DNA from 3 places in the Asticcacaulis sp. P4_H10 genome. Region 2 is predicted to be linked to each of the others. Evidence: predicted binding sites of a transcription regulator. Region 2 holds the regulator's gene; each other region holds the start of a gene.
The links. The regulator LexA, encoded in region 2, represses DNA repair genes until DNA is damaged. The targets are predictions, from matches to a motif close to ATGTTCNCNANNTGTTCT.
Positions count from the first base shown of each region.

Region 1 (7,165 bases), on a different contig from region 2:
GTTTGAAGGTCTGATTGCGGCCTTGCGGGCGGCGAACCAGATGGACGGCGACCGCCGGGCGCGCATGCTGGCTCAGGGGCGGGCCTATGTGCGTTACGCCCTTGAGCAACCTGCGCGCTTCGACCTGATGTGGCGCTATGAAGCGCTGAACCTCGATGATCCGGCTCATCGCGCCTCCGGTTTTGAGGCCTTCTCGTTATTGCACGAGGTCGTAACGGGCGCGTCGGCAGAGGACTGTGACCCGGCAAACGGTCCGGGATTACCCATCAATCCGCGCGTGGCGGCCGTTTGGTCTCTGGTCCATGGCTTTGCGCAACTGGCGCGGCAAGGCAGTTTCAACGCGGAGGCGCCGGGACTGCTCGAAGGCGTTCTGGAGAGTGTGGTCATATAAAGATATCTTTATATCTTTATTGCATCGGTAACGACCAGCGGGTATAACCGCGCAAATTAATTTGCGCGGAACCCATCCCATGTCAGACTTCATTGTAAAAGACCTCAGCCTTGCCCCTTGGGGCCGCAAGGAGCTGGACATTGCCGAGGGCGAAATGCCGGGCCTGATGGCGACCCGCGCCGAGTTCGGCAAGCAGCAGGTTTTGAAGGGCGCGCGCATTGCCGGCTCGCTGCACATGACCATCCAGACGGGTGTGCTGATCGAAACCCTGCAGGCGCTCGGCGCCGAAGTCCGCTGGGCGTCGTGCAACATCTTCTCGACCCAGGACCACGCTGCTGCCGCCATCGCCGAACGCGGCACGCCGGTCTTCGCCATCAAGGGCGAAACCCTGGAAGAATACTGGGACTATGCCCACAAGATCTTCGAATGGCACGACGGTGGCTATCCGAACCTGATCCTCGATGACGGCGGCGACGCGACCCTGCTGTGTGTCCTCGGCCCCAAGGCTGAAAAGGACGCCTCGCTGTTAGAGAACCCAACCAACGAGGAAGAAGAAGCGCTCTACAAGGTCATGAAGCGCTACATCAAGGAAAAGCCCGGCTTCTATTCGGCGATCCGCGATGCCATCAAGGGCGTGTCGGAAGAAACGACGACGGGCGTGCACCGCTTGTACGCCATGGCGCAGAAGGGCGACCTGCCCTTCCCGGCGATCAACGTCAATGACAGCGTGACCAAGTCGAAGTTCGACAACCTGTATGGTTGCCGCGAATCGCTGGTCGACGCCATTCGCCGCGCCACCGACGTCATGCTGGCCGGCAAGGTCGCGGTTGTGCTGGGTTACGGCGACGTCGGCAAGGGTTCGGCGGCTTCGCTGCGCAATGGCGGCGCCCGCGTTATCGTCACCGAAATCGACCCGATCTGTGCCCTTCAGGCCGCGATGGAAGGCTATGAAGTCCGCACGGTCGAGGAAGTCGCTGCCTATGCCGACATCTTCGTCACCGCAACAGGCAACAAGGACGTGCTGCGCCTGGAACACATGCGCGAGATGAAGCACAACGCCATCGTCTGCAACATCGGTCACTTCGACTCGGAAATCCAGATCGCTGCTCTGCGTAACCTCAAGTGGGACGAGATCAAGCCGCAGGTCCACCACGTCGAGTTCGCCGATGGCAAGAAGATCATCATCCTGTCGGAAGGGCGCCTGGTCAATCTCGGCAACGCCACGGGCCACCCCAGCTTCGTCATGTCGGCCAGCTTCACCAACCAGACCCTGGCGCAGATCGAACTGTGGACCAATGGCAAGTCGTACGAGAACCAGGTCTACACCCTGCCCAAGCGTCTCGACGAAAAGGTCGCCTTGCTGCACCTCGACAAGCTGGGCGCCAAGCTGACCACGCTCAATGCCGAGCAGGCCGATTATATCGGCGTGCCGGTGGCAGGTCCGTTCAAGCCGGAACACTATCGCTACTAAGGCTCCCCCGCCTCAAAGCAAAAGCGGCGCATCCCAGGATGCGCCGCTTTTTTTATTTGAAGTCCGCCGGGATGTCCCCGCCGCGTTCGTCCAGTTGGTGCATGGTCGCCCGAAGCAGGGTGGCATCACTGGCATTTCCTGCCATGCCGAGTTCGGCGGCCAGCGCTTCCCGGGTTTCCGATGACGGATCGATCCCGCACAGCGTCAGCAGGTCGTCAACTGACTGCCGCCAGTTGAGGTCACGGCCTTCCATGGCGTTGGCGTAGTCAAGGATGGCCTCGACATCGACCCGGTCCATAAGCGGCACCAGCGGTGGCGCGCCCAATGGCGCCGACATGCTGCCGGCGGGCTCAAGGGCTGTGGGCGCGATAACAGGCGGCGGCGTTTCCTGACCCAGTGTCGGGGCCTCATCGCGATGGCTGAAGATGAAATCCTCGATGGCTTCGAAGACGGTCGCGTAAAAGGTGGCCATATTTCGCTCCCTAAGCTCAATCCTTGAGATTGGCGGGCACCTGACCACCAGACTTTTCTAGTTCGCGCATTACCGCCTTGTGCAGCCAGATGTTCATCGTGGCGGAATCATTCATGTCGCCGTTGTAGCCAAGTTCCTGCGCTAGCTCCTTGCGGTTCTGCAGGCTGGAATCGATGCCGCAAAGCTTCATCAGGTCGACGATCGACTGGCGCCAGTTGAGCGTCTGGCCGGCTTCGCGCGCTTCCTGGTCGAGGATGGCCTCGATATCGACGCGTTCCTGCACTTCGGCGACAGTGGGTTGGGCGGCCGGCGCAGGTTGGGTCTGCGCAGTCGGAGCGGCAGGACTCGGCGTCGCCTGGGCTTGTCCGGACTTGCCGACGGTGATGAACTTCTTGCCGAAAAGAAAGTCCTTGATTGAACTGAAGACACCCATTGTGAAGCTCCCAATTTTTGAGCCCACCCCGTTGGATGATTAGTCGCGCAATTCACCATAAAATTACGATAGCGACTTGCCGTGCAGGCGTTTGTGAAATGCGGGCACGGTCTCGCTGGCCATACGATCGGCCATCTCGCGCACGCGGCTTTCGGCGGTGCTGATCATGTCCGGGATAAGTCCGGCTTCGGGCAGGTTCTTCCAGTATTTCTTCGGCATATGTGTTTGCATCGACTTCACCTTCAGCCGTGCCGGATTGAAGATATTGGCGAAGTAGGTCCGCCACAGCTCGTCCGTTTCATCGCTCAGGTCGGGACGTGCGGCAGGTTCATCATCGGTATGGAGGTGTTCGCCGTCCCACGACGCCGTGCCTTTCGGCGTCGCGATCGCCCAGTCCATATCGCCGAAACGTCGCTGGAAAAAGGGTGCGGTGGTTTCGATGATAAAGTGGTCGGGTTCGAACCAGGCGACGAAGGCGCGCCGGGTGGTGTCAGAGGGCACCTCCTTGAAGCGCACAAAGGCAGTCATCTTGTGTTTGTCGCGATGGACGGATTTGACCATCATGCGGGCGCGCGACACGTCGGGATCAGAAGGGATTTCCAGCAGGGCTTTTTCCGTTTGCAGCCGCCAGAGCAGACGATAGGCGAGGGGGAAGCGGGCAGGGTCACTGTGGCAGATAAGCTGTTCGGCCAGGTCGATAAAGGCGGGGGGTACGGTAACTACCGTGGCCCCGCCCACCGCTACGCGGTCCCCCCTCCCCATGTTGCCTGCCGGCGAGGCTGGGGAGGGCGAAGAAAACAAATCATCAGCTGTTTCCACCCTGGTCCATTCGATGTCGTGCGGCAGCGTGCCCTGGTGCAGCAAGTCGCGAGCAGCCGCGCGCCATTCACCAAAATCACCTCGGCCGCGCAGGATGATTTTCATAGCAGTTCCAGTTGCCGCGGCTTGGGCATCATCATCTCGCGCAGGTCGCTGCGGTCGATCAGCTTGACCGGTGTCCAGCCGGAGGCAGTGACAAAGGGCTGGACCTTCTTCACCGACACTTTCAGCCGTTTCAGATCGTCCAGACCCATCCGCTTGTGCGCCCGGCCGCAGAGGATGGCATCGACTGTCTTGACGCCAAAGCCCGGCACGCGCAGTAGCATTTCGCGCTCGGCCTTATTGATATCGACAGGAAACCGGTCGCGATTGGCGAGCGCCCAGGACAGTTTTGGATCAATGGTCAGGTCGAGCATGCCGTCGGGCTGCGACGCTGTGATTTCCCCGATGCCAAAGCCATAGAAGCGATAGAGCCAGTCCGCCTGATAGAGGCGGTGTTCGCGCATCAGGGGCGGCTTGATCAGCGGCAGTGCCTTCGATGCATCCGGGATCGGGCTGAAAGCGGAATAGTAGACGCGGCGCAGAGCGTAGCTGCCGTAAAGATTGGCGCTGGTGCCCAAGATGGTAGCGTCGCTGGCCTGATCGGCGCCGATGATCATCTGGGTGCTTTGGCCGGCCGGCGCGAAGGTCTTACGACGTTTGGTGTAGGTCAGTTCGGATGCCGCATCGATCTTGCCTTTGAGCTCGCCCATCGAGCGGCGGATATTCGCCGGGTGTTTCTGGGGGGCAAAGGCTTCGACCCCGGCATCGGTCGGCAGTTCGATATTGATCGAGAGGCGATCGGCGTAGAGACCGGCCTCTTCGATCAGGGCCGCGGACGCTTCCGGGATAGTCTTGAGGTGGATATAGCCGCGAAAGCCATGCGTCACACGCAGGTCGCGGGCGATCCGGACCATCTGCTCCATGGTGTAGTCGGAATTGCGGATAATGCCCGACGACAGGAACAGGCCTTCGATATAGTTGCGGCGATAGAATTCGAGCGTCAGCCAGACGACTTCGGCTGGTGTGAAACGGGCGCGTTCGATATTGCTCGATGACCGGTTGATGCAGTATGCGCAGTCATAGATGCAGAAATTGGTCATCAGGATCTTGAGCAGCGATATGCACCGTCCGTCCGGCGCATAGGCGTGGCAGATGCCGGACCCTTCGGTCGAACCAATGCCGCCCGCGCTGGAATCGCGCTTCGTGGTTCCGGAAGACGCGCAACTGGCGTCGTACTTGGCAGCGTCGGAAAGAATGGCCAGCCGCTCTTTAATACTCTTTTTCATAACAAGTTCATGTTATGTTCTTTTGATGGGGCGGTCAATATAAATCCCCCTCTCCCCTTTTAAGGGGAGAGGGTAGGGGTGAGGGGTAAATGGCCGTAGATAGGTGTGTGGAATCGACCGTGACCCCTCATCCGGTCGAGCAAGCTCGCCCACCTTCTCCCCTCAGGTGGGGAGAAGGGAATTGTTACTTCGGCTTTTTAAAGCGCAACGTCATGCGATCCGACTCGCCAATGGCATCGAACTTGGCGCGTTCGGCGTCGGTCAGGACCTTGGCACCTTCACTGCTCTTGCGGATCGGCGGCAGGGTCCAGACACCAAACGGATGGTCGCGCGTATCCTTGGGGTTCGCGTTGATTTCCGACTTGCCGTCGAGCACGAAGCCGGCCTTTTTCGCCGCTTCGATGACGTAGGACTCGGGAACATAACCGGTGCCCGCCTTGGGATCGGAGCCTTCCGGCGCGCGGTGCTGTTCGACCGCCAGGATACCGCCGGGCTTGAGCGCCTTGTAGAAGGCGCCCATGAAGTTATCGGTCGTTTCGCCCTGGCGTGACCAGTTGTGATAAGCGCGGGCCACCAGGACCATGTCAGCCGAGTTGGCGGGCAGCGAGGTGAAGTCATCGCCGGCCAGCTTATAGGCCTTGACCTCGCCAAAGATCGACTTGTCAGAGACTTCTTTCCAGAAATTGGCGTCGGAGGTGTTACCCATGGCGGCGGCATAGGTGCCACCTGTTGTCTTGGCGTAGGGCGCCAGGATTTCCGTCCACCAGCCGCGGGCGCCCGGGCTGATTTCGAGGATGGTCATGCCGGGCTTCAGGCCCCAGAAGGTCAGGGCTTCGACCGGGTGGCGCTGGCTGTCGCGCGCCTTGTTCTCAGGGGCGCGCCAGGAACCGGCGACGGCGTCCTGCAACGCCTTGTCTTTTGCGATGGCGGGTGCGCAGGCCATCAGGCTCATGCCGATCACTGCCGATAAAACGGTACGCCGAACCAAGGTCATTGCGGTCTCTCCCATGTTGGATGGCCACCAGTCAGCCGGTTTGCAAATCAAAGTCAATCGCGGTTACATTAACGTTATGACAGATACGGACATGGTCGTGGTTTCCGTCGCCTGCGGGTCGGAAATCGAAGCAAATAATCTGGCGGCGTTGCTGATCGGCCAGCGATTGGCGGCGTGCGTGCAGAGTCATGCCATGGTCAGCACCTATAGCTGGCAGGGCAAGGTCGAGACGGCACCAGAAATCATGCTGACGATAAAGACGCTGGCGTCAAAGCTGACAGCGCTGGAAGCCCTGGTGAGACAGCATCACAGCTATGACGTACCGGAAATCATCGCGGTTCCGTTTGTCTGGGCGTCGGAAGACTATGCCCGGTGGTTGCGCGAATGTCTGGAGTAGCCCGCGAGGCCGTCCCGGCCGAGGAACGATGAGGCGCCGAAGCGGCCCCGCAAGGCATGTGGCACCATTGGTAGCGATGACATGGCGTGATTTGCGATAGGATTACAACGGTCGAAGATGCTGGCGCGAAACGGCGATTGAAGAGACTCTTCGCGCGCGATAGAGATGATGTCACATCGTTAAAAAGGTTGGATCATGATTGAGATCGGCGGCGTTTGTCCGGAAACATTTTCCCGCGTTAAAGACGCGTTCGCCGAGAACTTCAGCAATGGCCCGAGCGGGCTGACCGAACGCGGCGCGCGCTTTTCGGCTGTGGTCGGCGGCGAAACCGTCCTCGATATCTGGGCCGGATCGGCCGACCGCGAAGGTTTGAAGCCGTTTGATGACAAGACGTTGACGCCGATCTTTTCGACGGGCAAGGCGGTCATGGCGACCTTGGTTGCGCGGTTGGTCGAACGCGGCAAGGTCGATTACGAAACACCTGTCGCCCACTACTGGCCGGAGTTCGGTCAGGCGGGCAAGTCGCGTATTACTGTCGGCCAGCTGATCTCGCACCAGGGCGGCCTGCCGGGCTTTGTGCCGGCGAAAGATCCGTCGATCTGGTTCGACGTCCAGGCGACGCTTGATGCCCTGTGCGCGCAGGAGCCGCTGTGGTCGCCGGGCCAGGGCTCTGGCTATCATCCGGTTACCGGCGGCTACCTGATCAATGAACTGCACCGCCGCGTTGATGGGCGGACGCTCGGCACCGCATTGCGCGACGATTTCGCTGTGAAGTATGGTCTCGACCTGATGATCGGCACGCCTGACAGCGAGGCGCAGCGCATCGCCGCCCTGCAAAAGCCATCGTCCCCGCCCGATCT
Region 1 is NZ_JBFUKH010000002.1:302,500-309,664, forward strand. Features, by position in the region: gene AC1DON_RS05500 (TetR/AcrR family transcriptional regulator) at 1-391, shown strand, start outside; gene ahcY (adenosylhomocysteinase) at 471-1,862, shown strand; gene AC1DON_RS05510 (DUF3597 family protein) at 1,915-2,334, opposite strand; gene AC1DON_RS05515 (DUF3597 domain-containing protein) at 2,351-2,767, opposite strand; gene AC1DON_RS05520 (TIGR03915 family putative DNA repair protein) at 2,831-3,691, opposite strand; gene AC1DON_RS05525 (putative DNA modification/repair radical SAM protein) at 3,688-4,914, opposite strand; gene AC1DON_RS05530 (class I SAM-dependent methyltransferase) at 5,099-5,866, opposite strand; gene cutA (divalent-cation tolerance protein CutA) at 5,865-6,305, shown strand; gene AC1DON_RS05540 (serine hydrolase domain-containing protein) at 6,501-7,165, shown strand, end outside.
Region 1: a site for LexA is predicted at 4,918-4,935, ahead of AC1DON_RS05525 (putative DNA modification/repair radical SAM protein). Genes of this name have one in related genera too.

Region 2 (7,165 bases):
AGAGTGACGCTCAGACCCGGCATGATCGAGGCCTATGATATCAAACCCGGCGATACGATCTCGGCTTTCGCCATCCTTAATCCGCCGCCGTCGCCCTTGATTCCCGGCGGCTACGACTTTGCCCGCACCGCCTATTTTCAAGGCATTGGCGGCGTCGGCTTTATCCCGGGCGAGCCGCGCGTCTTAGCTGATCAAGACTATGGCTGGCGTCTGGAGGCGGCCGCCGGCCTGAACCGGCTGCGCTGGACCCTGACGCGCAGCATCGTGGATGACATCAAGCCCGCCTATCGTGATGGGCCGGAGCTTGGCGGCTTTGCGGCCGCACTGGTGACCGGGCATCAGGCCTTCGTGCCGCAGAGCCTGATCGATGAGATGCGCGATTCCGGACTGGCGCATATCCTGTCGATATCCGGCGTGCACATGGCTGTCGTCGGCGGGTTCGTCTTCTTTGCCCTGCGCTGGTGCATGGCGGCGGTACCGTGGCTGGCCTTGCGCGTGCCGGTCAAGAAAGTCGCTGCGGCCATAAGTATCGTTGCCGTCGCGCTATATCTGGCGATTTCCGGTACGCCGGCGCCTGCCGTGCGTGCAGCCGTCGTGGCCTGGGTTGCGTTTGCAGCTATCCTGCTCGACCGCCGCGCCTTGAGCCTGCGCGCGCTGGCTATTGCCGCCTTTATCGTCATACTGCTAACGCCCGAGGCGGTCATTCAACCGGGCTTTCAGATGTCGTTCTGCGCCACGGCAGCGCTTCTGGCGCTCAGCGAAGCGCACCAGGCGCCGATCCGCGAGATCAGCGTGCCGTGGTGGGTGAGGGCGTTCCAGAAGGCTGTGCAAGGGCTGTGGTTGTCGATCCTGCTGTCGCTCGTGGCAACGCTGGCGACCACGCCGTTCTCGATTGCCTATTTCAACCGCTTTTCGGTCTACGGACTGTTGTCCAATTTATTCGAAGCGCCGATCACGACCTTTATCGTCATGCCGGGCCTGGCGATCGGGGCGGTATTAAGCGGGACGCCTCTGGGGCCTTTGGCCTTACGGATAGCTGCCGGTGGATTGTGGCTGATTGCCCGTGTCGCTGAGTGGACAGCCGGCCTCAAAGGCGCGGTTATCACCTGGCCTGGCGCGCCGGACTTCGTGCTGGTCATTTCGTTCGTAGGGCTGATTTGGGTATGTTTAGTGCGGGGCAGGGCACGCTGGTTTGGCGTTGCGGCGGGGCTGGCAATTATCTACTGGCCGCGACTGCCAGCGCCCGATATCTGGATCGATCCGCAAGGCGGAAACGCGGCCATTCACGATGGCGATGACGCCTATCTGCTCCGGCCCAAGGTCCGCCGCGCCGGTTATGAGTACTGGTCAAGGCGCTATGGCTTTGACATGCTGGACCAAAACGGGCGTGACAGGGACTACGAATGTGCGGGTTATGCCTGCACGCCCTGGCCCGATGCGCGCCTGCGCGTCGGCTTCTGGTTCAGCAATAAGCCGCCCAACCAGCTCACCTTGACAACGCTTTGTTTGAACAGCGATCTTGTCATCTTGCGCAGCCCCGTCGGCGACTGGCCGGCCGACTGCTCGGATGTTAACCGCATCAGCGCGGGCGACTTCCGCCGTCTCGGCGCCATCGAACTGACGCGCAAAGACGGCGAGTGGCACCTGAAGGCGGCGCAGCCATTACGCGGCAACCGCCCATGGACAAAGTCTTCCGATGCAGAAGATCAGTGGTAACGGCGCATTAGGCCAACCAGCTTGCCTTGCACGGCGACTTCATCGGCATTGTAAATGCGGGTCTTGTAAGCCGGATTGGCGGCTTCCAAAGCGATCGAAGCCCCCTTCTTGCGCAGGCGCTTGAGCGTCGCCGTATCGCCTTCGACGAGCGCCACAACAATCTCGCCTGACTGGGCCGTGTCGGTCTTCTTGATAACAACATAGTCGCCATCGAGAATACCGGCGTTGATCATCGAATCGCCTTCGATTTCAAGCATATAGTGCTCGCCGGCGCCCAGCATGACTTCCGGCACGCGCAGACGGTCGCGCTCCTGGCCCATGGCCTCGATCGGCACGCCGGCGGCGATCTTGCCCAGCAGAGGCAGTTCGCGGGTGTCGTCGTTGACGGGGCGCAGGGCGTCGGGCGCACGCTTGCTTTCAACCACTTGCGGCACAAAGGTCTGGCGGCCACGTGGCGGGGCGGAGGTCGTCGCCTGGTCAGGCAGCTTGATGACTTCGAGGGCACGGGCGCGATGCGCCAGGCGACGAATAAAGCCGCGCTCTTCCAAAGCGGTGATCAGCCGGTGAATGCCGGACTTGGATGCCAGGTCCAGCGCCTCTTTCATCTCATCGAACGAAGGCGACACGCCGCCTTCCTTGATGCGCTCATGGATGAACATGAGGAGTTCGCGTTGTTTGGTCGTCAGCATGGTTCGAGCACCTGTCGGGTAGGACCTGTTTTCGCCGCATGACACCATGCAGCGGTGAACAAGTCATGAACTTGTGCTTCGTGTTCTGTGTGTGTTCTCGTGAATTGTCAAGAGGCGAAGTTTTCGGCGCGATATGTCAAACAGTGTACAACGGCTTTTGACGAAATATCGCGACCCAAAATTAGGCTTCCGGACCGAGCAGAGTTCTAGTGGCGGCGGTGACATCCGCCTGACGCATCAGGCTTTCGCCAACCAGCATGGCGGTGGCGCCGGTCGCCTCAAGACGCACGACGTCTTCGACGGTGAAAATGCCGCTTTCGGCGACGAGAACGTGGTCGGGGCCGGTCATCTTCGACAGGTCTTCGGTTGTCGTCAGGCTGACGCTGAAATCCCTGAGATTACGGTTGTTTATGCCGATCAGCTTTGAAGATAGCTTAAGCGCGCGTTCCATTTCAGCCGCGTCGTGGACCTCTACGAGAGCGTCCATGCGGTAGGAATGCGCAGCCGCAATCAGGTCTGCCGCCAGCGAATTATCGATCATCGCCATGATGACCAGGATGGCGTCGGCACCGATGGCACGTGATTCGGTGACCTGCCACGTATCGACCAGAAAGTCCTTGCGGATACACGGCAAGGAGACCGCACTGCGGGCCGCCTGGAAATGGCTTTCGTGGCCCATGAAGCTGGGATTGTCAGTCAGGATCGACAGGCACGATGCGCCGCCGTTTTCATAGCATTTCGCCAGGAACGGTGGATCGAAGTCCTCGCGAATCAGGCCCTTCGACGGGCTGGCCTTCTTGACCTCGGCGATCAGGGACAGTGACCCTGTGCGCTTGCCGGTGACCAGCGCATTCATAAAGCCACGAGGTGTGCCGGCATCGACCGCGCGGCTTTCCAGCTCGGCAACTGTCACGCCGGTACGGCGCGCGCTGACTTCCTCACGCTTATAAGCGGCGATCGATTCCAGGATGTCCATCAGGCGGCCTTGGTCGTAGCAATGAGGGTATCGAGCGCCTTGCGGGCGCGGCCATCGTCAATGACGGCTTCGCCGAGTTCTATGCCTTCGCGCAGGGTTTCGACGCGGTCGGCGACCAGAAACGCCGCAGCGGCATTCAGCAGCACGATGTCGCGATAGGCGCTTCTGCGGCCATCCAGCAAATCTTTGAGCTCTGAAGCATTGTGGTCGGGGGTGCCGCCGGTGATATCGGCAAGCGCCGCACGTGGCAGGCCGACGGCTTCGGGCGTGATTCGGAACAGGCGAATCTTGCCGTCCGCCCATTCGGCGACCTCGGTTTCACCGGTCGTCGTCAGCTCATCGAGCCCTGCACCATGTACCGCCCAGGCGCGTGTCGCGCCCAATGCCCCCAGGGCCTGGGCGATCGGCTCGACAAAGCGCGGCGAGGGGACGCCAACCACCTGGCGGCGGGCGCCGGCGGGGTTGCTGAGTGGGCCCAACAGGTTGAAAATGGTGCGAAAGCCCAATTGCTGACGGATCGGCGAGACGTGCTTCATGGCGCCGTGGTGCGCCTGGGCGAACAGGAAGCAGATGCCGGCGTCGTCCAGCGCCTTACGCTGTTGTTCCAGCGTCGCTTCGATATTGACGCCCAGGGCCGCCAGCACGTCGGCCGTGCCGGATTTCGAAGTGATGGCGCGGTTGCCGTGCTTGGCGACCTTGCAGCCACCACCGGCCGCGACAAAACCCACGGCCGTCGAAATATTCAGCGTGTGCAGCCCATCGCCGCCCGTGCCGCAGACATCGATGACGTCATAAGGGTGGTCGAGATGGATGGCGGCCTTGCGCATGGCGCGGGCGCAGGCCGCGATTTCGCCGACCGTCTCACCGCGCAGCTTGATGGCGGTGACGGCCGCCGCGACCTGGGCCGGGGTGGGCTCACCGCGCAGGCAGGCGGCGAAAAAGGCTTCGGCGTCGTCGCCATCGAGCGTTGCACCATCGGCCAGACGCGCCAGTAAGGGTTTGAAAGCGTCAGACATAGAGGTTCTGGCTCTTGATGCCGGCCAGTTCGAGGAAGTTGGCCAGAAGCTGGTGGCCGCCCTCGGTAGCGATCGATTCGGGGTGGAACTGGACGCCGTGGATCGGACGCGTCTTGTGCTGGACACCCATGATTTCGCCGTCTTCGGTCCACGCGGTCACTTCCAAATCGTCCGGCAAGGTCTCGCGCTTGATCGCCAGAGAGTGATAACGTGTTGCCGTAAATGGGTTCGGCAAGTCCTTGAAAATACCGACATTGTTGTGATGAATCTGGCTGGTCTTGCCGTGCATCAGGGCCTTGGCGCGAATTACATCGCCGCCATAGGCCTGGCCGATCGACTGATGACCCAGGCAGACGCCCAGGACCGGCATGTCTTCGGGGGCAGCGCGCAGCAGCGGCAGGCAGATGCCGGCCTGGTCGGGTGCGCACGGACCGGGCGACAGCAGGATGGCATTGGGCGCCAGCGCCAGCGCGTCCTGAACGCTCAGGGCGTCATTGCGGTACACCTTCGTCTCCGCGCCCAGCTCGGCGAGGTAATGGACGAGGTTGTAGGTAAAGCTGTCGTAATTATCGATGACCAGAATCATGTGCGCCTCCGCGAAGCGCGTCCGGTGGAAATCGAGAGCACGCAAAGCCTTTGTTTATTTAAGCAATGCGGCGTCCATTTCCAAGCCATAAGATTTACAGACCAGAGTTAAGATTGGTTAACGCTTTGATGGTTGATTGGCTGCCACGACAGATACGATTCGACGACGGTACGCATGACGCAGATAAACGAGATGACCGCAGACCTGGACGACCGCGATGCACGCCTGTCCGAAGCGCTCGGCCTGTTGAGTCCATCGAGCCAACGGTCGCGTCACGGTCTGTTGTCGCTGGCGGCGATTACCGGTCTGGCGGTGTCGGGCACGCTGCTGGTCACGCTTCTCAGTGGCCATGAAGAATCGAAAAAGCCGTTGAAAGTGAGCGCCGTACCTGCGACAGCTTCCGCAGACTTTGAACTATCTGCGTCGCCGTCACACGTCGAGCCCGTAAGTGAAGCGGTGCTGATCGCCACCGAGCGCTGAAGGCTAGTTGTTGGCTTTGTAGTCGTAGCGCCAGGCATCCTGAGCGGCCCGGATAAGTGCGCCGGCCTTGTGGCAGGTTTCTTCGTATTCCATCTGGGGCACACTGTCGGCGACGACACCGGCACCGGCCTGGACGTAGATGTTGCGATCCTTGAACAGGGCCGTGCGCAGGACGATGCAGACGTCGACGCTGCCATTCGAAGAGATATAACCCGCACCGCCGCCGTAACCGACGCCACGCTTGACCTGTTCCAGCTCATCGATGATTTCCATCGCGCGAACCTTTGGCGCGCCCGACAGCGTGCCCGCCGGCAGTGCCGCCAGCAGCGCATCGACCGGATCGAGCGTTTCTGGCGCATCGCCTTCGACGTTCGAGACGATGTGCATGACATGGCTGTAACGTTCGATGATGAACTTCTCGGTGACGCGGACGCTGGCCGGCTTGGCGACGCGGCCGACATCGTTGCGGCCGAGATCGAGCAGCATCAGGTGTTCCGACAGCTCCTTAGGGTCCGCCAGCAGTTCCTTTTCAAGCGCGCGGTCCTGTTCGACCGTCTTGCCGCGCGGACGCGTGCCGGCGATCGGCCGGATGGTCAGCTTGCCGTCGCGGATACGCACCAGGATTTCCGGGCTGGAACCGGCCATCTGGAAGTCGCCGAAGTTCAGGTAGAACAGGTAGGGCGAGGGGTTGTGACGGCGCAGCGAACGGTAGAAGGCAAAAGGATCGAGCGGATAGGGCGCTTCGAAGCGGTGGCTGAGCACGACCTGGAAGATGTCGCCGGCGCGGATATATTCCTTGGCGCTGTCGACGATATTGCCGAAATCGAGCGGCGAGGTCGGCGATGACAGCGCTTGTTGTGCATGGTCGCGCGGCGCCGGCTGGGCGCTGAGCGGCACGCGCAGGCCATCTTCGACGGCGTCAAGGCGCGCCAACGCTGCGCTGTAGGCGTCCTGGGCCGACAGTTCCGACGGCCATACCGGGCTGGCCAGCAGGATTTCGTGGGCGACATTATCAAAGACGCAGACCACGGATGGGCGCACGACGACGGCGTCCGGCAGATTGAGCGGGTCGGGGTTGGCTTCACCCAACGGCTCGAACAGGCGAATCATGTCGTAGCCGAAGACGCCGAAGACGCCCGAAACCATGGGCGGCAGGCCTTCGGGGATATCCATCCTGTTGGCGGACACGAAGGCACGCAGCGATTCGAGTGTAGGCTTGTCTTCAGCCACATAGGTTTCGGTCGCGATGCCCTCACCGGTGGCCAGTTCCGCCTTGTCGCCAAAGCAGCGCCAGACCAGGTCCGGATTGAGCGTAATGATCGAATAGCGGCCCGACAGTGCGCCGCCCTCGACCGACTCGAACAGGAAGCTGAATGGACGCTGGCGGCCGAGCTTAAGGTACGCCGAAACCGGCGTTTCAAGGTCGTCGATCAGGGTGCGCCAGACGATCGACGGCTTGCGGGCAGCGTACTGGGTCTCAAAGGCGCTTTTGACGTCTTCCGGTGAGGGGGGAGCGCCACGCGCTGCTACGGAAGGCGATGCGGTCACGACTTCTTTTCATCCTTGGCTTTGGCGTCCTTGGCGTCGGCTTCGGGCGGATTGACGCCCAGAGCGCGGACCGCGGTGTCCGGATAGGTCCGCGTCTTGACAGCGCCGCGCGCAGCGGTGCGGGCCAGGCCAACGACGTCCTGAGCGATCGACA
Region 2 is NZ_JBFUKH010000008.1:275,176-282,340, reverse strand. Features, by position in the region: gene AC1DON_RS16040 (ComEC/Rec2 family competence protein) at 1-1,716, shown strand, start outside; gene lexA (transcriptional repressor LexA) at 1,707-2,405, opposite strand; gene trpC (indole-3-glycerol phosphate synthase TrpC) at 2,587-3,384, opposite strand; gene trpD (anthranilate phosphoribosyltransferase) at 3,381-4,397, opposite strand; gene AC1DON_RS16020 (anthranilate synthase component II) at 4,390-4,983, opposite strand; gene AC1DON_RS16015 (hypothetical protein) at 5,176-5,463, shown strand; gene trpE (anthranilate synthase component I) at 5,467-6,912, opposite strand; gene AC1DON_RS16005 (peptidylprolyl isomerase) at 7,008-7,165, opposite strand, start outside.

Region 3 (7,165 bases), on a different contig from region 2:
CGCACGCCGGTCGAGTCGCGGCCCTTGAAGACGCGCACCTCATCGACGGCGAAGCGAATCGAGCGCCCGGCACCGGTCGACAGCAGCACATCCTGGTCTTCGGTGCAGATGGCAACGCCGACAATGGCGTCACCGTCTTCCAGCTTCATGGCGATCTTGCCGGCGCGATTGACGTTGACGAAGTCACTCAGCTTGTTACGGCGGATATCGCCCGAACGCGTGGCGAAGATGATGTCCTGACGTTCCCAGGCTGCCTCGTCTTCCGGCAGGGCCAGGATGTTGGTGACGGTCTCGCCCTTTTCGAGCGGCAGCAGGTTGACAAAGGCCTTGCCCTTGGACTGCGGATTGCCGAGCGGCAGGCGCCAGACCTTGAGTTTATAAGCCTTGCCCGTCGACGAGAAGAACAGCATCGGCTGGTGCGTCGTCGCCGAATAGACACCGGTAATGGCGTCCTCGTCCTTCATGGCCATGCCGGAACGGCCCTTGCCGCCACGATGCTGCTCACGATAGGCCGTCAGCGCCGTGCGCTTGACGTAGCCCGAGTGCGTCACTGTGACGACCATGTCCTCACGCGGGATCAGGTCTTCGTCCTCGATATCGCCTTCGCTGTCGAGGATAGCTGTGCGGCGCGGCACGGCGAACAGCGCCCGGACGTCGACCAGTTCCTGGCGAACGATGCCGAGAATCCGCTCACGCGAGCCGAGGATTTCGAGATACTCGGCAATTGCCGCCGCCAGGGCCTTGATCTCGTCGCCGATTTCGTCGCGGCCAAGGCCGGTCAGGCGCGACAGGGTCAGGGCCAGGATGGCGCGGGCCTGTTCGTCGGTCAGGCGGACATCGCCACCGTCGAGCACGATAGAGCGCGGATCGGCGATCAGCGCGATCATCGGCGCCATGTCGCCCGACGGCCAGGTGCGCGCCGTCAAGCGTTCGCGGGCCTCGGTCGGATCGGCCGACGAGCGGATGATGTGGATAACTTCGTCGATATTGGCGACCGCGATCGATAGGCCGACCAATGTATGGCCGCGATCGCGAGCCTTGTTCAGTTCAAAGCGGATGCGGCGGACGACGACTTCTTCGCGGAATTCCAGGAAGATGTCGAGCAGCTTGCGCAGGCCCATCTGCTGCGGGCGGCCGTGGTTCAGCGCCAGCATATTGACGCCGAAGCTCGATTGCAGGGCCGTGAAGCGGTAGAGCTGGTTCAGGATGACGTCGCCAGAGGCATCGCGGCGCAGTTCGATGACAATGCGCATGCCGTGACGGTCGCTTTCGTCGCGGACATCACTGATGCCTTCGACGCGCTTGTCACGGACCAGTTCGGCGATGTGCTCGATCAGGGCCGACTTGTTGACCTGATACGGAATCTCGGTGACGACAATGCCTTCGCGGTCCTTGCGGATCGTTTCGACGCTGGCCTTGCCGCGCGTCACGACCGAACCGCGGCCTGTCAAAAGCGCCTGACGAGCGCCGGAACGCCCCAGAATCTCGCCGCCGGTCGGATAGTCCGGACCGGGCACGATATCGAGCAGTTCTTCCAGCGTGACCGCCGGATTGTCGAGCAGCGCCAGGCAGGCGTCGATGACCTCGCCCAGGTTATGCGGCGGGATATTGGTCGCCATGCCGACGGCGATACCGCCGGCGCCGTTGACCAGCAGGTTCGGAATCCGCGTCGGCAGGACGGTCGGTTCTTCTTCCTTGCCGTCGTAGTTCGGCTGGAAGTCGACAGTGTCCTTGTCGATATCCGCCAGGATAGACATAGCGGGCTTGGCCAGGCGGCATTCGGTATAACGCATGGCCGCCGGCTGATCGCCGTCGACCGAACCGAAATTGCCCTGGCCGTCGATCAGGACCAGGCCCATCGAAAACGGCTGGGCCATACGGACCAGGGCCATGTAGATGGCCGAGTCACCGTGCGGGTGCAGCCGGCCCATGACGTCACCGACTGGACGGGCGCACTTCACATAGGACTTTTCCGGTGTGTAGCCCGACGCCTGCATCATGTAGAGGATGCGGCGGTGAACGGGCTTCAGGCCGTCGCGCGCATCTGGAAGAGCGCGCGAGACAATGACGCTCATGGCATAGTCGAGATAGGAGCGTTTCAGCTCATCCTCGATGGTGACCGAACCGATGCCCGGCGGCAGGCCACCACCCGCACCTTCGTACGGATTGATGTCGCCACCCAGATTATCGCCGTTGTCGTTATCGCTCATGAATCAATGTCTTGCTGTTGGTACTTAAATTACTGCTTCAGCCGAAAATTCGACTAGAAGGGGATCTCGTCGTCGAGATCGAAGCTTTGCGCCGGCTGCTTGGATTGCGCCTTTGGGCCTGCCGAAGCTGGCGCGCCACCACCACCGCCGTAAGAGTCTTCGTATTCGTTATAACCGCCGCCGCCCGACGATGCGCCGCCGGTGTCACCACGGCCGCCCAGAAGCGTAAGGTTGCCGTTGAAGCGTTGCAGGACGATTTCGGTCGTGTACTTTTCCTGGCCCTGCTGGTCGGTCCACTTGCGCGTCTGCAGGCTGCCTTCGAGATAGACGGTCGAGCCTTTACGCAGGTACTGCTCGGCAATCTTGGCCAGGTTGTCGTTGAAGATGACGACGCGGTGCCACTCGGTCTTTTCCTTGCGCTCGCCCGAAGCCTTGTCGCGCCACTGCTCAGAGGTCGCAACCGTCAGGTTGGCGACGCGCTCGCCGGAATTCAGTGTACGGATTTCCGGGTCCTTGCCCAGATTGCCGATGATGATGACCTTGTTGACGCTTCCCGCCATTGGATATGCCTTTCTGACTACGGTCCGCGCAGGCGCAAAATGGCGCGCAGACCCGACTCGTTGATGTGACTCTAAAGACTTCCGTGCATGAATCCAAGCCTTACGCACCCCGACGGGGGGCGTGGCGTTAACGATTCCTGTTAATCAACTGCACGGCTGCCCTATACGATGGACCAAGACGAATGTTCTCGACTTGTTCTCATCGTATAATCCACACCCGAGGATTTGGCAAATCCCTTACGCCTATTGGCCTGGGGTTACAACCTTGCCGTCGGCGTTCTTCTCCGGCAGGTTCTTGGGCACCTCAACTGTACGCGGCTCATTGCCACGCGGTTCTTCCTGGACGATAGCGCCTGGCTGGACAAGCTTGTTGCCGGCCTTGACCAGCAGGGTCATGCGGATACCTTCGTACTTGGTGCCGAACTCGACCGTCGTATTGTCAACGAACAGGAAGTTGCCGTTATAGGCGCCCTCGGTGATCGGGCCGGCCGTGCCGGTCACGCGCATATTGGTGCGGACGGTGAAAAGCTCGACGGCGCACTTCTCTATCGACGGAACGTCGCGCGCGACCGGGTTGAACTTGGGCTCCTTGGCGCCGGGCGGATGGCCGATAAAGTAGCAGACATCGTCAGCGACGGGCGCCTTCAGCTCCTTCTCGCAGCTCGTCAGGGCCACGGCGGTCACGCCCAAACCACCCAGTACCAGTGCTTTAACGATACGCATGCCAGCCTCCCTGTTTGGTTCATCGGCGCGGGAACACCCCTGAACCTGATTTTGTGTTACCGGACCGAACAGCCCTGCCCCTGGTCGACCAGGGTGCGGAAGTTGGTGTTGTCGTCGGAGATTTCGACACGCTTGGGCACCAGGCGCAGCGTCTTGTCGCCCCAGCGGCCATATTGCGCCGAGCCCGGTGTCACGCAGCGGCCATCGTAGAGCAGACGCGCGCACTGATTAAGCGACAGATTGTCTGACAGGGTATTCCACTGGTTGCCGCTGTAACGCAGACAGGCCGCGGTCGGCCCCTGCCCCGCGCCCGTATCCGGCACGACCTCGCCGCCACCGGCTGGCAGTGCCGGATCGGCCGAAGTCGCAGCCGGCGCGCCAGGCACCGGCGTCAGCGAGCCGGTCGGCGCCGCCACGACGTTACCTGAATCGTCCAGGCCAACATCCAGTGCCTGGGCGGCGACACCGTTCTTCTTGGCACATTCGGCCAGGGTCAGTTCGCCAACATAGGTGCCGCTTACGTAGCAGCGCAGCGTCTTCTTGGGATCGAGCTTGGCGGGCTCGTCATTGACGTTGAAGACCAGGCCCGGCGGCTGGTCATTCATCTTCTCTTCGTCCTTGTGGCTCTTCGACATTCCGACCGCCAGCGCCACGGCCACGCCGATGGCAACAACCGCCCCGGCGCCTATGGCAATCATGCGCTTACGTTCTGGTGTCATGAAGTCCCCCTCATTTTCGCACATCATGCGATCGTCGATCCCGCCAGTCTACGCGAGCCGGCAGGGAGGCTCAAGCCTTCCGCATGAGCTATTTGGTATTTGAGGCGTTTTTATGCCGGCGGCCTGAGAGGCGCAGCAAAACCCTAGATCGGTATGATTTTAAGCGAAAACATCATACCGATCTAAGTTTTTCTTTTGTCACGATATTTAGGCGAAAACCGTTTACACTTTTCGCCATGTCGCTCTAGGCGGAGATGCCCAGGCGCATGAGGCCGGCCTGGTAGTTCTTGATCTGGTCGGTCAGGTAAGCTGGCGCCGGACCAGAGGCTTTTTTCGCCGCCTTGGAATCGGTATCCTGCGGATCGCCGTACTTCAGGTAATTATAGACCTTCTGCACGTTCTTGATCGTCTCTTTAAGCGACTCGATCGCCTTGGTGATGCTGGCGTCGGAGCTGAGGTTCAGCGACTGGTCGTAGTTCAGCCCCATCGCCTTTTGCGATTCCAGGTAACCACTGGCGCTGGCGTCCATCGGCTTCTTGGCGTCGGCGCTGACGATACCGGCCTCCAGCCCCAGCCCTTCCAGGGCGTCACGCCCGGAAGGCCCGGCGACGAATTCCATCTTGCTAGACTTGTTAGATGGCTTGATATCCAGTTGCGAGAAGTCCTTGCCCATCACCTTGACGACGTCGACCTTCAGCTTGTAGCCGGAGGCGCGCACGATCTTCTTCGCCAGGGTCTCCAGCGTTTCGCTGGCATCGATCGTAATGGTCCGCTTCATGCCCGAATTGGGATCGACCATGGCGAACTGGTCGCCGGTGCGGACGCTGGTGCCCGACACGATCGCAGTCGAGTCCTTGTACATGACCGTCCCCATCGGCAGGCCCAGGCGGTCGAGCACGCTCGACGATCCGGCCGAGACAGCAATGGCGTTCGGCTGGACGACGCCGTCCTTGCCGGTATAGCGCGTCTGATATTCTACAACATCGCTAGAAGCCGCATCGAGATTGATCCGCGTCAGATAGGCATCGGTCTTGGTCGTGCCCGCCGACGTCTTCTTGCCCGCCTCGATCAGAGCGACGTCGTTGTCGGCATCTTCGGAAATGGCGCCCGTCGTGCTGCCGGCGATCCACGCCTTGCCGTTGACGAACTGGACCTTGGCGTCCTTTTCGACGCCCGCACCGCCATAGTAGGCGATCTTGTCGGAGGCCGTCGAGCCCAGATTGGCATCGATCGACAACGCGTAGGCGTCGTAGCCGCCGGAGTAGCTGGATTTGACGTCTCCCGTCGCTTCCAGCAGCTTGTTCGAACCCGACGAACCGCCGAGATAGAGCTTGCCGTTATAGAGCGACATGCCGCTGATCGAACCGCCGCCGATGCCGCCCAGGTTGCGCGAAGCCGATTGAGTGGCGCTGTACTTGGTGTAATTCTGGATCGTTTCGACGCCGTTGGCATCCTTGACCGTGCGGGTCGCGGGCTGGGCGTCGAGCGTAAAGGTCTTCACGGTCGCGCTGCCATCCTCAATGCCTGAGGTATATAGCGTGTTGCCGTCGACCACGAGACCTGAAATCGAGTCCGTCTTGTCCGTGCCGGTCTGGACGGTAAACTTCGACTTGCCCGCAGCGTCGAAGCCCATGACATAGCCGTCCCAGCCGCCCTTGACCGAGGTCGTCGCCCCAGGCATCGACGTCCGCGTCCGGCCACCAAGATAGATCGAGCCATCCGCGCCGAAGGCCACGGCCGTCGCCTCGTCCTCACCGTTGCCGCCCTTGCGCTGCGTCCACTTCTCGACACCGTCCGAATCGTAGACCGACACAAAGCTGTCCGACACGGACTCATCGTAGCCATTGGTGCTTTCGTGGATCGTAGCCGTCGTGGTCGTTTGCTTGGGAGCGGTGCCGTAGGTGGTCACCGTCGTCTTGGAAATATTGAGCCCGCCCGTCACCGAACCGGCGATGGCGATCTTGCCGTCGGCCGACACCGCCATCGAGTAGCCCGATGCTGCGTCGGAGGCGCCCAGCGTGCGCGTAAAGACGATATTGCCGGCGGAATCGTACTTCATCAGGGCAACATCGGTCGTACCCTTGATGTCCTGGTTTGAAATCTGGCCATTGACGTCGGCCAGGACGTAAACCGAGCCGTCGGGCCCGGCGATCGACTGGCGGACATTGGCCACAGTATCCGGCATGGCGGTCTGCTGCGACTGCCCTTCGACCCAGTACTTGTCACCGACCTTTGAGACCGGATCGGCGATCGTGCCGGAACCGTTCTGGTCGGTCTGGAACTTGAGCAGTTGCGCCGTTACCTTGGGCGTCTTGGGATCCTTTTCGGCCTCGTCCGTCTTCTTGGTCGTCGTCGTCTTCTTGATTGCGCTGTCGCCCGACGACTGCATGACGAAGACCGAATCCGATTTCGACGCCGCGCTGAAACTCACAGCCTCGTACGACACGCCCTTGAGTTTGAGGCCATAGCTTTCCTGGCCCTTGGACAGGGTTACGGTCTTGCCGTTGATGACCGTGGTCGTCGGCACGGCGGCGGTGCGATTGACCTCGAACTTGGTGAAGAGCCCCTGCTCTTTCAGCTTGGTATTGATGAAGGAGACGACGTTCGACATCGATCGCGTCGTACCCGGGTCCATCTCGTTAAGGTCGATATTGACCGTGAACGGCGTCGCCGTACCGATCTTCTTGATCGACATCGAAAACTGGACGTCATTGCCTTCGAACGCCTTGACCGAGGTCGAGGCCGAGCCTGTGTGGATGGCATCGGCGGCATAGACCGTGTCGGTGCGCGGCACGCCGACCGTGCTTTTCGTCTTTTCGGTCAGGGTGCCTTGGCTCAGCGCGACGTGATCGAAGCTGGTGTCGCCAAGATACTCCGTTACCTCTTCCATGCCGGCGTTGAAGCGCCGCTTCACGTCTGCCAGCACATTGGTGGAAATCTTGTCGTCCTGGGC
Region 3 is NZ_JBFUKH010000011.1:56,946-64,110, forward strand. Features, by position in the region: gene gyrA (DNA gyrase subunit A) at 1-2,210, opposite strand, end outside; gene ssb (single-stranded DNA-binding protein) at 2,264-2,770, opposite strand; gene AC1DON_RS19740 (hypothetical protein) at 3,014-3,493, opposite strand; gene AC1DON_RS19745 (hypothetical protein) at 3,550-4,212, opposite strand; gene AC1DON_RS19750 (autotransporter outer membrane beta-barrel domain-containing protein) at 4,457-7,165, opposite strand, start outside.
Region 3: a site for LexA is predicted at 2,953-2,970, ahead of ssb (single-stranded DNA-binding protein). Genes of this name have one in related genera too.